4 regions of the Pseudarthrobacter sp. MDT1-56 genome follow, and region 1 is predicted to be linked to each of the others. Evidence: riboswitches for the same ligand, from Rfam matches in the RefSeq annotation. Region 1 holds a riboswitch; each other region holds the start of a gene.

Region 1 (3,185 bases):
TGTCGTCGCCGTCGGCGAGCGCGGTGCCGTGCCATTGGCTGCGCGGAACCACCTCCGCGTTGCGGGCCACGGCGACCCCAAGTTTCCCGCCGTCCGCAGACTGGCCGTTCGGGGCCAGCGGCCGGCCGGTGATCTGGCTGACGAGGGTGCTGACCGAGGCGCCGTCGGCGAGCGAGTGCTCTGTTCCGTTCAGTCGGATGTTCATACCGTTTCCTTGCTGTGCTCAGGGGTGGTGTCCCGGTTGGTGGTATTCCGGGGGGCTGTTTCCTGCGTGCCGGTGACCTGCGGTCCGGTGGCGAATCTGTCCGGCCGGAAGTGCGCCCAGCGGGGGTCCGCGACGCCGTCCAGCAGTTGCCGGCAGATCTCCGCGGCAGCGGGGGTAAGCAGGATGCCGTGCCGGAAGAACCCGGTGGCGATGATGAGTCCCGCCACGTCCCCGTGCTGCGGATCAGCGACCCGGCCCAGCAGCGGCGCGTTGTCCGGAGTCCCGGGCCGGGCCCGCGCCGTGGCCTCGAGCAGTTCCAGTTCGGCGACGGCGGGGACCAGCTGCTGCGCGTCGCGCAGCAGCTGGTAGACGCCGCCCGCGGACACGGCGCCGCCGGCCTGGTTGCCGCCGGAAGGGTTGCCGCGGTCCGTGGCTTTCGTCTGGTCGTCGGCTCCGAGGTCATCTTCCCGCTGGGTGGCTCCGATCACCACCGTGCCGTCCTGCCGGGGAACGAGGTAAACCGGCACGCCACGGACCAGTCCCCGCACCGTCGCGGTCAGCAGCGGCCGCAGTTTCTCCGGCACCCGGAGCCGGAGGATGTCGCCGTGGACCGGCCGCAGCGGCAACCGGAGTCCGGCAGGCAGGCCCCTGAGCGCGGCGGCGCCCAGGCCGTTGGCCACAATGGTTTCTTTGGCCCGGACGGTGCCGCCGCCGACGAGGCTGGAGCCCGTCACCCGTCCGTCCGCCCAGAGCAGCCCGGCAGCGCGCCGGCTGATGATCCGGCAGCGGCTGTCGGCGGCCAGGAGTCCGCCGATCCGGGCGATCAGACGGCGCGGGTCCACTTGGTGGTCGGCGGGAATGTCGAAAGCGCAGGAGATGCCCGGGCTCAGCAGCGGCTCACGTAGCCGTGCCTCCCGGACGGTCAGCGGCTCCACGGCAAGGCCGTGCCCCTGCTGGACGGCGCGCAGGTCCGCGAGCGCCCGGCGGTCGGCGGCATCGGCACCCACGGCGAGAGTCGGCGTCGTGAGGTAACCCGTGCCGTCGTCTGTCCCGGCCCGCCCGGCTCCACGGTCTGCTCCGCCGTCCAGCCCGCCATCCAGTCCGGCGGCGAAAGCCGGCCAAAGGCGGGAGGATTCCAGCATGAGCTCGAGGAGAGCTTCCTCCTGGTAGTGCAGTTCACTCACCGGGGCGAGCATGCCGGCAGCCGCCCAGCTGGCGCCGCTTCCGGGGGCATCGTCGATCAGGGCGACCGAACGGCCCGAGAGCCGCGCTGCCCAGGCGATCCCGTGGCCGACGACTCCGCCGCCGATCACGGCAACGTCGTAACATTCCGGGGTTTCGGCGTCATCGGCCATCGCTGCTTCAGGTCCCGCGGGCGTGCCGCGGACGGATGTGTGGCCCAAGAAGGATTCCTTCCCTACGCCGGTACTAACCGGATCAGGTCAAGCGGTCGGCTCTGACGCCCTCTCAGCCCGTGCGCGCCGGACGCCTGTGGCGTGATCGGCTGCGGCGGGCTCCCGCGGTATTCGCCCAGTTTAGAGGAACTAGGCTGAACGCATGAGCCAGGATGCCGCCCACGCCACTGCCCGCCTTTACCTCTGCACCGGGGCCCGCCAGGACCGGGGCGACTTCGCGGCCTTCGTGGACGCGGCCTTTGCCGGCGGCGTTGACATCATCCAACTTCGCGACAAGTCCCTGGAGGCAGCCGAGGAGCTGGAACTCCTGGAGGTTTTGCACCAGGCGGCCCGCCGTCACGACCGGCTCTGGGCCGTCAACGACCGGGCGGACCTGGCCTCGCTCTCCGGGGCGCCGGTGTTCCACATCGGGCAGAAGGACATCCCCCTCGGGGCTGCCCGGGACTTCCTGGGCGAGGACACCGCGATCGGGCTCTCTACCCACAGCCCGGACCAGGTGGACTCAGCCATCGCCGCCTCCACCGGCCGCACTGGCCTGGACTACTTCTGTGTCGGGCCGGTGTGGGCCACCCCCACCAAGCCGGGGCGCGCCGCCGTCGGGCTTGATCTGGTGCGCTACGCGGCTGACGCGACCCGCCGGGCATCGGCCCTGGCCGAGGGCCAGGCCCGGGGCGAAGTCGCGGGCGAGGTGCCGTGGTTCGCGATCGGCGGCATTGACCTTGGAAATGTGGAGCAGGTGGTGGAGGCGGGCGCGCGGAGAATCGTGGTGGTCCGCGCCATCACCGAAGCCGACGATCCCGCGGACGCCGCCCGGGCCCTGCTCGCGGCACTCGACGCCGCGGGGAACTGAACGCGGGGAACTGGGTCCGGTCCGGTCCGTCCGCTCAGCCGGCCAGGCCGAGCTCGGTCATCCGGCGTGAGTGGTTCGCCGCCAGTTCCGCCATCAGCTCGCGGACCAGTTCCTTGGACCGGTCCTCGTCCGCGCCGATCAGGCCCCCGATGAAGGCGTGCTCAAAACTCACCCGCTGCGCCTGGGTCAGTGCTTCCCCGAGCAGGCGCCTCGCCCACAACGCCAGCCGCGAAGCCAGCCGCGGGTCGTCGGCAAGGGCGGTCTTGATCCGCTCCCGCAGCACCGCCGTCGCGCCCCCATCGGACTGGATCTGCTCCACCAGGGTCCGGGTTCCGGCGTCGACGTAGCGGGAAATGGCACGGTAGAAATCCGCGGAGACGGTGTCGATGACGTACGCCTTCATCAGGGATTCGTACCAGTCCGCCGGCCGGGTGCGTTCGTGGAAGTGGTCCACGGACGGCTGGAACGGCAGCATGGCGGCCTCCGCATCCAGGCCCATGGCGTCGAGTTTGGCGCTCACCAGCTCATAGTGCTGGAACTCGATCACGGCGAGCCGGCCCAGCACCGCACGGTCGTGCAGGGTGGGTGAATACCGCGCATCGGAGGAGAGCCGCTCGAAGGCGGAAAGCTCGCCGTAAGCCATCACGCCGAGCAGATCCATCAGGAAGCTGTTGTAATGGGCAGGATCAGCCGGGGATGTGCTCATGATCCAAGA
Region 2 (3,185 bases), on a different contig from region 1:
CTCCGGCGAGGAAGCCTGGGACACCATCGAGGCCTACGTCACCTACGTGGCCCCGGACCTCGTGGGCCGGCTGGAGAAGTGGACCAAGGACACTGACATCTTCGCCGCGTGGCGCATCGACGAGCAGATCCACAAGGCCCTGGACCGCAAGGTCTTCCTGCCCTCCGGCGGCTCCCTCGTGATCGACCGCACCGAAGCCATGACCGTGGTGGACGTCAACACCGGCAAATTCACCGGCAGCGGCGGCAACCTCGAAGAAACCGTCACCAAGAACAACCTCGAAGCAGCCGAGGAAGTCGTGCGGCAGCTCCGGCTCCGCGACATCGGCGGCATCATCGTGATCGACTTCATCGACATGGTGCTCGAATCGAACCGCGACCTGGTGCTGCGCCGCATGGTGGAGTGCCTGGGCCGGGACCGGACCAAGCACCAGGTCGCCGAAGTGACCTCGCTGGGCCTCGTGCAGATGACGCGCAAGCGGATGGGCACCGGGCTGCTGGAAGTCTTCGGCGAACAGTGCGAAACCTGCGCCGGCCGCGGCATCGTCACCCACGACGAGCCGGTGGAGCACCGCCGCGCCAACGTCGTGGCGGCCGAGCACCACGTTCCGCGGACTGAGCACCAGCCCGCCGCCGCGCGGACCGAACGCAAGGGCCGCCGCCGCGGCAGGGGCAGCCAGGGCACGGACGAGCAGTCCGCCCCGGCAGCAGTCCACGCCGAGCCCACCGAGGCCGAGCGCCACGCCAAGGCCGAGGCCACCCGCGCCGCGCTGGCGAACATCGCCGCAGCGGCGCACGCCGCCCACCTTCATGACGGGGAAGCAGCCACCGCTGCCGACGCCGGGACCCGCCAGGCCGCCATCGAGGCAGCCGTCGAGCTGGCCGCCACGGAGGAAGCTGCCGGTCGTCCCGCCGCCGTGCTGACGTTCGGCGGCGAGCAGGTCGCCCTGCCGTTCGTGGAACACGCCGACGAGACCAGCGCGCCCGCGCTCACCCTGGACCTCCTGACCGAGGCCTTCGCCCACCTGGGTGAAGTCGAGGCAGCACCGGCAGCCACGGCTCCGGCCGCGCAGGAACCGGCCGCCCCGACCGGGAATGCGCCGGCAACGAAGGCTCCGGCAGCCCGGACCGCAACGGCCGCTCCGGCGCGCACGGGCGGAACCGGACCGGGACGCGCCCAGGCGCCTGGTTCCCAGACCGAAGCGGAAGCCGAGGCCGGCACCTCCCGGGCACGCCGCGGACGCCGCAACCGGAGCGCCAGCCGCGCCCAGGGCGCAGCCAACGAGACCTCGGTGGAACAGCGCCAGGAAACCCGGCAGTCCGCCGCCGTTTCGGTGCATGAGGCCAAGGTCCCGGCGGCCACCACGCCGGCGGCCAAGCCTGCCGCGAGCGAACCGATCATCCTCGGAGTCGGGGTTCCGGCCTCGGAGCTCTAGCACCGGAACAGTTCAGCAGGGCCGCGGGTGCGGTCCGGACGGCGTAGCAATACGACCAGGTCCGGGCCGCACCCGCGACTTCGTTAAGGGATGCGGCTAGGCTGGATCCCTGACACGGGGTGCCGCGCATCGAGCCGGCTGAGATCCAGACCCGTTGAACCTGTCCGGTTAGCACCGGCGAAGGGATGTCTCTCTTGACCACCACCTCCACGTTTCTTCCGTGTGTCCCTGCCCCTTCGGCGCCCCGGATCCCGCGGGTGCTCGCGATCGCCGGTTCCGACCCCTCCGGCGGCGCCGGGATCCAGGCCGACCTGAAAAGCATCGCCGCGCACGGCGGCTACGGCATGGCGGCCATCACCGCCCTGACCGCGCAGAACACCCGAGGCGTCAGCGCCGTCCATGTCCCGCCGGCAGCGTTCCTCACGGCACAGCTGGACGCCGTCAGCCAGGACATCGGCATCGACGCCGTTAAAATCGGGATGCTGGGGGATGCGGCCGTGATCGACGCCGTCCGCAGCTGGCTGGAGAAGGTCCGGCCCGCCGTCGTCGTCCTGGACCCGGTGATGGTGGCGACGAGCGGCGACCGGCTGCTCCAGGAGTCCGCCGAGACGGCGTTGCAGGAGCTGCTGCCGTACGCGGACCTGGTCACCCCCAACCTTGCCGAACTCGCCCTCCTGCTCCACGAGCCCGTCGCCGGGAACTGGACCGTGGCCCTGCAGCAGGGCAAACGGCTTGCGGCCCAGACCGGAGCGACGGTCCTGGTGAAGGGCGGCCACCTCGACGGCGGCAGCGGCGCCGGGGACAGCCAGGGCGATCCGGGCAACGAGGGCCATCCGGACGTCGTCTTCGGCTGTCCGGATGCGCTGGTGAACACCGGAGGACTGCTGGTCCAGGACGTCGTTGTGGTGCCGGGGGAGCGGGTGCCTACCCGCAACAGCCACGGCACCGGATGCTCGTTGTCCTCGGCGATGGCGACCGTGCAGGCCAGAATCATGGGACAAGCCGGGCCGGGGGACTGGGAGGCCGCGCTCCGCCAGGTCAAGCCCTGGCTGCAGGAGGCCCTGCGCAGCTCGGCGGACCTCGACGTCGGAACCGGCAACGGCCCGGTCCATCATTTCCACCACGTCCAGCAGCACACCCAGGACCATGGCAGGACCGGGCGCGTCCTGGCCGCGGGTACCTTCGCCGCCGCGCTCCGGGAAGCGGCCACCGGGGACCTGGCGGCGATCTACGGACTGGACTTCATCAAGGCCCTGGCCGACGGGTCGCTGCCGGAGAAGGAGTTTGCCTACTACCTCGCCCAGGACGCCCTGTACCTGAACGGCTACTCCCGCGTCCTGGCCCGCGCCGCGGCGATCGCGCCCACGGAGGCCGAGCAGCTCTTCTGGGCCCGTTCCGCACAGAACTGCCTCGAAGTCGAGTCCGAGCTGCACCGCACCTGGCTGGGCACCCGCTCGGCCGGGGTGACGCCGGGGCCGGTCACGAAGACCTATGTGGACCATCTGCTGGCGGCCTCGGTCTCCGGCAGCTACGGGGTCCTGGTGGCCGCTGTACTGCCGTGCTTCTGGCTCTACGCCGAGGTAGGGGAGACCCTGCACGCACAGTTCCTCGCCACCGGCGCCCCGGACGCGCACCCCTATGCGGCGTGGCTGCGCACCTACGCGGATGAGGAGTTCGCCGCCGCCACCCGGCAGGCGGTCGCCTACGCCGACGCGGCGGGACTGGCGGCCTCGGAGAGCGAACGGCAGGC
Region 3 (3,185 bases), on a different contig from region 1:
AACCCGACCGCGGGGCCACGCCTCGCCGCCCACCGCCCCTACGACCGACGGCCAGACCTGGCGGCGGCTCTATTTCTGGGCCGGCATCGCCTCGGCGCTCTTCGTGGCGCTGCTGATCCTCGCCCTGGTCCTGGACTTCGCCGCCCCGCCCCCGGTCCACGGGGGCTCCGAGACGCTGGAATTCATTGCGGGGAACAAGGGGGTCTACCTCGCCGAGCAGCTGCTGTGGATTGTGCCGAACATCCTGCCGGTGCTGGTGTTCGTGGCCCTGTTTGCGGCGCTCGCCCCGCTGGATAAGAGCCTGGCCCTGCTGGCCACCGTCATCGGCGGCCTGTCGTGGGCGCTGATCCTCGCCGTCCCGGTCACCAGCCGGGGCTCCCTGGTGCTCGTGTACCTCAGCGACCGTTACACCGCGGCCGGCGATGATGCAGCCCGGCTCCGTTACGCGACCGCCGCCGAGGCCATCGTTGCGGAGAACAACACCCCCGCCGTCGTCGGCGTCCTGTCAGCGCTTGGCATCCTGCTGATCTCCGTCGTCATGCTCAAAGGTGTGCTGCCGCGGACCCTGGGTTGGCTCGGGATCGCCACCGGCGGCCTGGGCGTCGTCGCGGAGGCGCTGCGCGACGCGGTTCCGGAGTTCTACTGGGGTTACGGGGTGCTGTTATGGGTCTGGTTCGTGGCAGTTGGGCTGGCCCTGATCCGGCTGGCCGCGCGGACACCCCGGAGCAGCGGCAGCTCCGGCAGGCTAGTCTGACCGCGCGGAGCGGCCGAGGATTTCCGACAGGGCCTCGACCACCAGCTCATGGTCGGCTTTCTGCGGCAGTCCGGAGACCGTGACGGTGGCGACCATCCCCGTTCCGCGCAGATAAATGGGGAAGGCACCGCCGTGCGCGGCGAACTCCTGCTGGTCGAACCATTCGTTGTCCTCTATCCTTCCTCCGGCGGCCCGGGCCCGGAGACCGACCAGCAGCGACGGGACTTCGTACCGCACGGCTGTGCGCTGTTTGGCCCTGATCCAGCGTTCGTTGTCCGGGGTGGCGCCCTCCAGCGCCGCATGGAAAAGCACCTGCTCGCCTTTGGTGATGTCGATGGCGATCGGGTGGGACCGTTGCCGGCCGAGTTCAACCAGGAGGAGCCCGAGGTCCAGGGCGTCGTCCTTGCTGAAGGACCTGAACTGCAGCTCATCCATTTCCGCCAGGATGCGGCCGATGAGCGCACCCAGGGAACCGTGCGGCTGCGGTTCCGCCGAGTCCGGGTCGTAGTCGGGGGAGGGCACTGGTGAGTTGGTCAAATGATTCAGCTTCCGTTAGTTCACCGCCGTTGATGGCCGGCCGGCCGCGGCGTCCGGCGTTCCCGTGCTTTGCCGACTCTACCAAGCGGGCCGTTCCGGGTCACCGGCGCGGGCACCGGCGGATTGTGACGGCCGGCCCCGGAAAACAACGCTCCACGGGTGTAAACTGGGCCACGCCCACAAGGGCGATATTTAGATACGACAGGGGAGCGCCGCCGTCGGGCATCACCGGAGGAATCCGGGGAAACCACAGGTGGGCGCTGAGAGTGCGGACAGCCGCAGACCCTCGAACCTGATCCGGTTAGTACCGGCGCAAGGGAGTCGAGTTCTCAGAGTGCGCGGGGTGGCGGAGGAAGCTGCGGGCCCCGGGTCACTCTCCCCTCCTGTTCCTCAGGAGGACGATATGACTGACACATCAGCCGAGCACACACCTGCCAAGCAAGAACCTGCCAACCACGAACCCGCCAGGCATCAACCTGCCACCACGCCCGCCCGACGCAGCCATAACTGGCGTGTAGTGGACATTGTGGTGGCCGCGTTGATCGCGGTGGCCGGCGGCGTGATCTTCTGGGCCTGGTCCCAGGGCGCCAACATCATTTCCGCCCCCGTCAACGCGTTCTACCCGCCGCTCACCGGGCTTTACGCCGGCGGCTGGATGATCCCCGCGGTGCTGGGCATGCTCATCATCCGCAAGCCGGGCGCAGCGCTGTTCTGCGAAGCCGTGGCCGCCACCGGCGAGCTGATCATGGGCTCGCAGTACGGCACCACGGTGCTCATCTCCGGCCTGCTGCAGGGTCTTGGCGCCGAACTGGTCTTCGCCGCCTTCATGTACAGGAAGTTCAACCTTCCGGTGTCCCTGCTCGCCGGTGCCGGGGCGGGCCTGTTCTGCGGTCTGAATGATTCATTCCTGCCCTGGGGCTGGAACATCGCCTACGCCGGCGGCGACAAGCTCGCGTACATCATTTTCACTGCCATCTCCGGCGCCGTGATCGCCGGCGGGCTGTCCTGGCTCGCCACCCGCGGCCTGGCCCGGACCGGCGTGCTGAGTTCCTTCGCCTCCCGCAAGGCCGCCACGGAGCCCGTCTGACGTCCGCACACTGACCATGACATCCTCAGATACAGTACGCCCGGCCACAATCGCCGCCCGCGGCTGGGGCTGGCGGCACGCCGGCCGGTCCCGGCCCGCCGTCAGCGGCCTGGACCTGGACATCCGGCCCGGGGAGCGCGTGCTGCTGCTGGGACCCTCGGGTGCCGGCAAATCCACGCTGCTCCACGCCCTGGCCGGGGTGCTCGGCGACAGCTCCGCGGGCGGCGCTGAGCACGCGCCTGGCCCCGCGGCGGACCCCGAGGACGCGGACGAGACCGGCAGCCTGCTCATCGACGGCGCCCCGCCGCGGTCCCGGCGGGGCCGGGCCGGGCTGATGCAGCAGGACCCGGAGACCCAGGTGGTGCTCTCTCGCCTCGGCGACGACGTCGCCTTCGGCGCGGAAAACCTCTCCGTGCCCCCGGGGGATATCTGGTCACGGGTAGCGGAAGCGCTCGACGACGTCGGGCTGGGCCGGCTGCCGCTGGACCACCCGACGTCCGCGCTCTCCGGCGGGCAGAAGCAGCGCCTGGCGCTCGCCGGCATCCTGGCGATGCGCCCCGGGCTGATCCTGCTCGACGAACCCACCGCCAATCTGGATCCGGCCGGCGTCCTGGAAGTCCGCGACGCCGTCGGCCGCTGCCTGGAGAAGACCGGAGCCACCCTGGTGGTGGTGGAGCACCGGGTTTCGGTCTGGAAGGAGCTGGTGGACCGGATTGTGGTGCTGCAGCCGGGATCGGCCACGGACTCCGCCGTCCTGGTCGACGGGCCGCCGGACCAGGTCCTGGCGCAGGCACGGGACATGCTCAC
Region 4 (3,185 bases), on a different contig from region 1:
GTGTCCCTCTCGATTGAGGGCAGCATAGACCTTCCTGGCCCCGTAGACGCTGTAGTTCTCCCGGTGCACCCGAGCAAGCTTTTCCGTTGTCACGGCGTCCGAAATTGATCGTTTGGACTCAGGGCGTGCCTTGGCTGCGTAGTAGGTTGACGGGGCGATCGGCAGCTGTTTGCAGATCGGCTCGACCCCGTATTCTTCCTTGTGATTGTCAATATAGGAGATCATCGTCGGGAGTGGCGGTCGAGCTCCGCCGCAAAGAAAGCTGATGCTGATTTCAAGATCGCATTCGCCCTCCGCAACTCAACAACCTCGCGTTCAAGCTCTGCCAGACGGGTAGCGTCGTCGGTTGTAGTGCCAGGGCGCACGCCCTGGTCGATCTCGACGGTCCGCACCCAGCCGCGGATAGTGTCAGTAGGGATGCCCAGCTGCGCGCCGATTCTGGTGCAGGCTCCTCGCCGGCCACTGGGGTTCTTCTGCGCGTCCATTACAAGCCGGACCGCCCTCTGGCGAAGCTCGTCAGGATACTTTTTTGGTGCTGGCATGGTGCTCATCCATTCAAGGACTCAACACCCTCCATTAAACCCGGGGCAGTTCATAGGCATTGGGCTATGTCGCCCACTTACAGCGCAGGCTGAGTGCTTTCCACGAATCTGACGCTCCTCCGGGTCCGGCGTGTGCGCCCGGCGGAGGGAAATTGCGTGACGGGCGCGCAATCAACGAACTCGACGCTGGTGAGCAGACCGTCTGACGCGAGGAAGTGGGTCGGTGTCCGCCGTGGCGACGCGTCGCCTACCCAGCCGCGTGGCTCTCGAGCAACTCTTTGATCTCTTTGTCCATCGGCTTGTGCACGCGCGCCATTGTCTTCTTGATCCGGCCTGCCAGACGGGGACCGATCACCGGGATGCGCGCGATGCCCGGCGGCGCGATCTCGATCGTGAGGTGTGTCCCGGATCCCTCTGGCTGCATGCGCAGGACGTGGGTGCCCGACATCAGCTGCTTCATGATCCACCCCTCGGTGGTCTGCACGAGGAGCTCGTTCGGCACGGCTTCGACGTTGCGCGCCCTGAACTCGTAGTACAGCCCACCAATCAAGTGTCGGAATATCCGGTACGTGGTGCCGACCCAGTCCGGTGTCTTCTACACCATCTGAACGGTGCCGCCCATTAAGGAGGCATTGATGCGGTTGGTGTTCTCCATGTCCACCAAGAACGCGTACACGGTCTCCACCGGAGCGTCGATGTGCATCTCGGTTAGCACCTTGGTCTCCATGGAAATCTCCTATGTTCAACCCCAATGCTTCGACCGCACCGCCGAGAACCCCAGTGCCGAAAGCCCCTCTTCGACCCTCTGCGGCGGGACCGTCGCTCCTCCAGCGGATTTCCACCGGGAGTGATGCTTCTGTAGGCTCGATCACATCCACACGGGTGCCCCTGCAGGGGCTGAGATCGGGCTGAGGCAGTCTGCGACCGTTGAACCTGTCCGGGTCATGCCGGCGAAGGAAGTAGGAAACCACTGATGAGCTCCATGAATTCGCATTCGCTCGCGTACGCCCGCGACCCGGAACACGGCATTAGCGTCCCTGTCACGGAGATCGCCTTGGAGGACTCTCCGAACGGGGTGAAGAATCCACCGTTCACGGCGTACCGGACGGCCGGTCCCGGAAGCGATCCTGTGATCGGTCTGGAACCGTTCCGGTCCGGATGGATAGAATCCCGGAGCGACACCGAGCCCTACGGCGGCCGGGAACGGAACCTGCTCGACGACGGTAAGTCAGCCGTGCGCCGGGGAGCCGCTTCTGCTGAATGGAAAGGCGCGCAACCGGTGCCCCGCCGCGCCCTCGACGACAAGACCGTGACCCAGATGCACTACGCCCGCCAAGGCATCATCACACCCGAGATGCGGTTCGTGGCACTGCGGGAAAACTGCGACGTTGAACTTGTCCGCAGTGAAGTCGCAGCGGGCCGGGCCATCATCCCCAACAACATCAACCACCCCGAATCCGAGCCCATGATCATCGGCAAGTCCTTCCTGGTGAAGATCAATGCGAACATCGGCAACTCGGCTGTCACAAGCTCAATCGCCGAGGAAGTCGACAAACTGCAGTGGGCGGCCCAGTGGGGCGCCGACACCGTGATGGACCTCTCCACCGGGCATGACATTCACACCACGCGTGAATGGATCATCCGCAACTCTCCTGTCCCGATCGGGACAGTGCCGATCTACCAGGCGCTGGAGAAGGTTAACGGCGAGGCCAATGACCTGACCTGGGAGATCTACCGGGACACCGTGATCGAGCAGTGCGAGCAGGGCGTCGATTACATGACCGTCCATGCCGGCGTGCTGCTGCGCTACGTGCCGCTGACCGCAAACCGGATCACCGGCATAGTGTCCCGCGGCGGCTCCATCATGGCCGGCTGGTGCCTGGCCCACCACCGGGAGAACTTCCTCTACACCCACTTTGATGAACTGTGCGAGATCTTCGCCAAGTACGACGTTGCCTTCTCCCTCGGCGACGGCCTGCGGCCCGGCGCGACCGCGGATGCCAACGACGCCGCCCAGTTCGCCGAACTAGACACCCTCGCCGAACTGACCAAGCGCGCCTGGGGATACGACGTGCAGGTCATGGTCGAAGGCCCCGGGCACATCCCCTTCCACCTCGTCCGGGAAAACGTCGAACGCCAGCAGGAGCTCTGCGACGGCGCACCCTTCTACACCCTCGGCCCGTTGGTCACCGACATTGCGCCGGGCTATGACCACATCACCTCGGCCATCGGAGCCACCGAGATCGCCCGCTACGGCACCGCGATGCTCTGCTACGTCACGCCCAAGGAACACCTCGGGCTGCCGAACAAAGACGACGTCAAGACCGGCGTGATCACCTACAAGATCGCCGCCCACGCGGCGGATCTCGCCAAAGGCCACCCCGGAGCCCACGAACGCGACGATGCCCTGTCCAAGGCACGCTTCGAGTTCCGCTGGCGTGACCAGTTTGCCCTCTCCCTGGACCCGGCCACGGCCGAGTCCTTCCACGACGAGACCCTGCCCGCCGAACCGGCCAAGACCGCGCACTTCTGCTCCATGTGCGGACCCAAGTTCTGCTCCATGCGGCTCTCCCAGGACATCCGCGACCAGTTCGGAGACATGCCCGAACAGGAAGCCATCGCCGGAATGAACGCTAAATCCAA

Evidence for each region. Region 1 has a riboswitch for thiamine pyrophosphate ahead of AC50YC_RS06605 (FAD-dependent oxidoreductase). Riboswitches for the same ligand answer to the same signal wherever they lie in the genome.
Region 2: it holds a riboswitch for thiamine pyrophosphate, as region 1 does, so the genes downstream of both, AC50YC_RS15800 (bifunctional hydroxymethylpyrimidine kinase/phosphomethylpyrimidine kinase) here and AC50YC_RS06605 (FAD-dependent oxidoreductase) in region 1, are expected to answer to the same signal.
Region 3: it holds a riboswitch for thiamine pyrophosphate, as region 1 does, so the genes downstream of both, AC50YC_RS16690 (ECF transporter S component) here and AC50YC_RS06605 (FAD-dependent oxidoreductase) in region 1, are expected to answer to the same signal.
Region 4: it holds a riboswitch for thiamine pyrophosphate, as region 1 does, so the genes downstream of both, thiC (phosphomethylpyrimidine synthase ThiC) here and AC50YC_RS06605 (FAD-dependent oxidoreductase) in region 1, are expected to answer to the same signal.

Annotation. Positions count from the first base shown of each region.
Region 1 is NZ_JBWZCK010000003.1:361,168-364,352, forward strand. It holds gene thiS (sulfur carrier protein ThiS) at 1-205, opposite strand, end outside; gene AC50YC_RS06605 (FAD-dependent oxidoreductase) at 202-1,560, opposite strand; TPP riboswitch at 1,602-1,736, opposite strand; gene thiE (thiamine phosphate synthase) at 1,763-2,470, shown strand; gene AC50YC_RS06615 (ferritin-like fold-containing protein) at 2,505-3,176, opposite strand.
Region 2 is NZ_JBWZCK010000011.1:114,232-117,416, reverse strand. It holds gene AC50YC_RS15805 (Rne/Rng family ribonuclease) at 1-1,435, shown strand, start outside; TPP riboswitch at 1,541-1,638, shown strand; gene AC50YC_RS15800 (bifunctional hydroxymethylpyrimidine kinase/phosphomethylpyrimidine kinase) at 1,621-3,185, shown strand, end outside.
Region 3 is NZ_JBWZCK010000012.1:108,557-111,741, reverse strand. It holds gene AC50YC_RS16700 (DUF4386 family protein) at 1-754, shown strand, start outside; gene AC50YC_RS16695 (heme-degrading domain-containing protein) at 746-1,291, opposite strand; TPP riboswitch at 1,485-1,628, shown strand; gene AC50YC_RS16690 (ECF transporter S component) at 1,695-2,378, shown strand; gene AC50YC_RS16685 (ABC transporter ATP-binding protein) at 2,395-3,185, shown strand, end outside.
Region 4 is NZ_JBWZCK010000024.1:3,893-7,077, reverse strand. It holds partial or broken gene AC50YC_RS19480 (IS3 family transposase) at 1-542, opposite strand, end outside; AL1L pseudoknot at 151-264, opposite strand; gene AC50YC_RS19475 (SRPBCC family protein) at 790-1,092, opposite strand; TPP riboswitch at 1,411-1,518, shown strand; gene thiC (phosphomethylpyrimidine synthase ThiC) at 1,516-3,185, shown strand, end outside.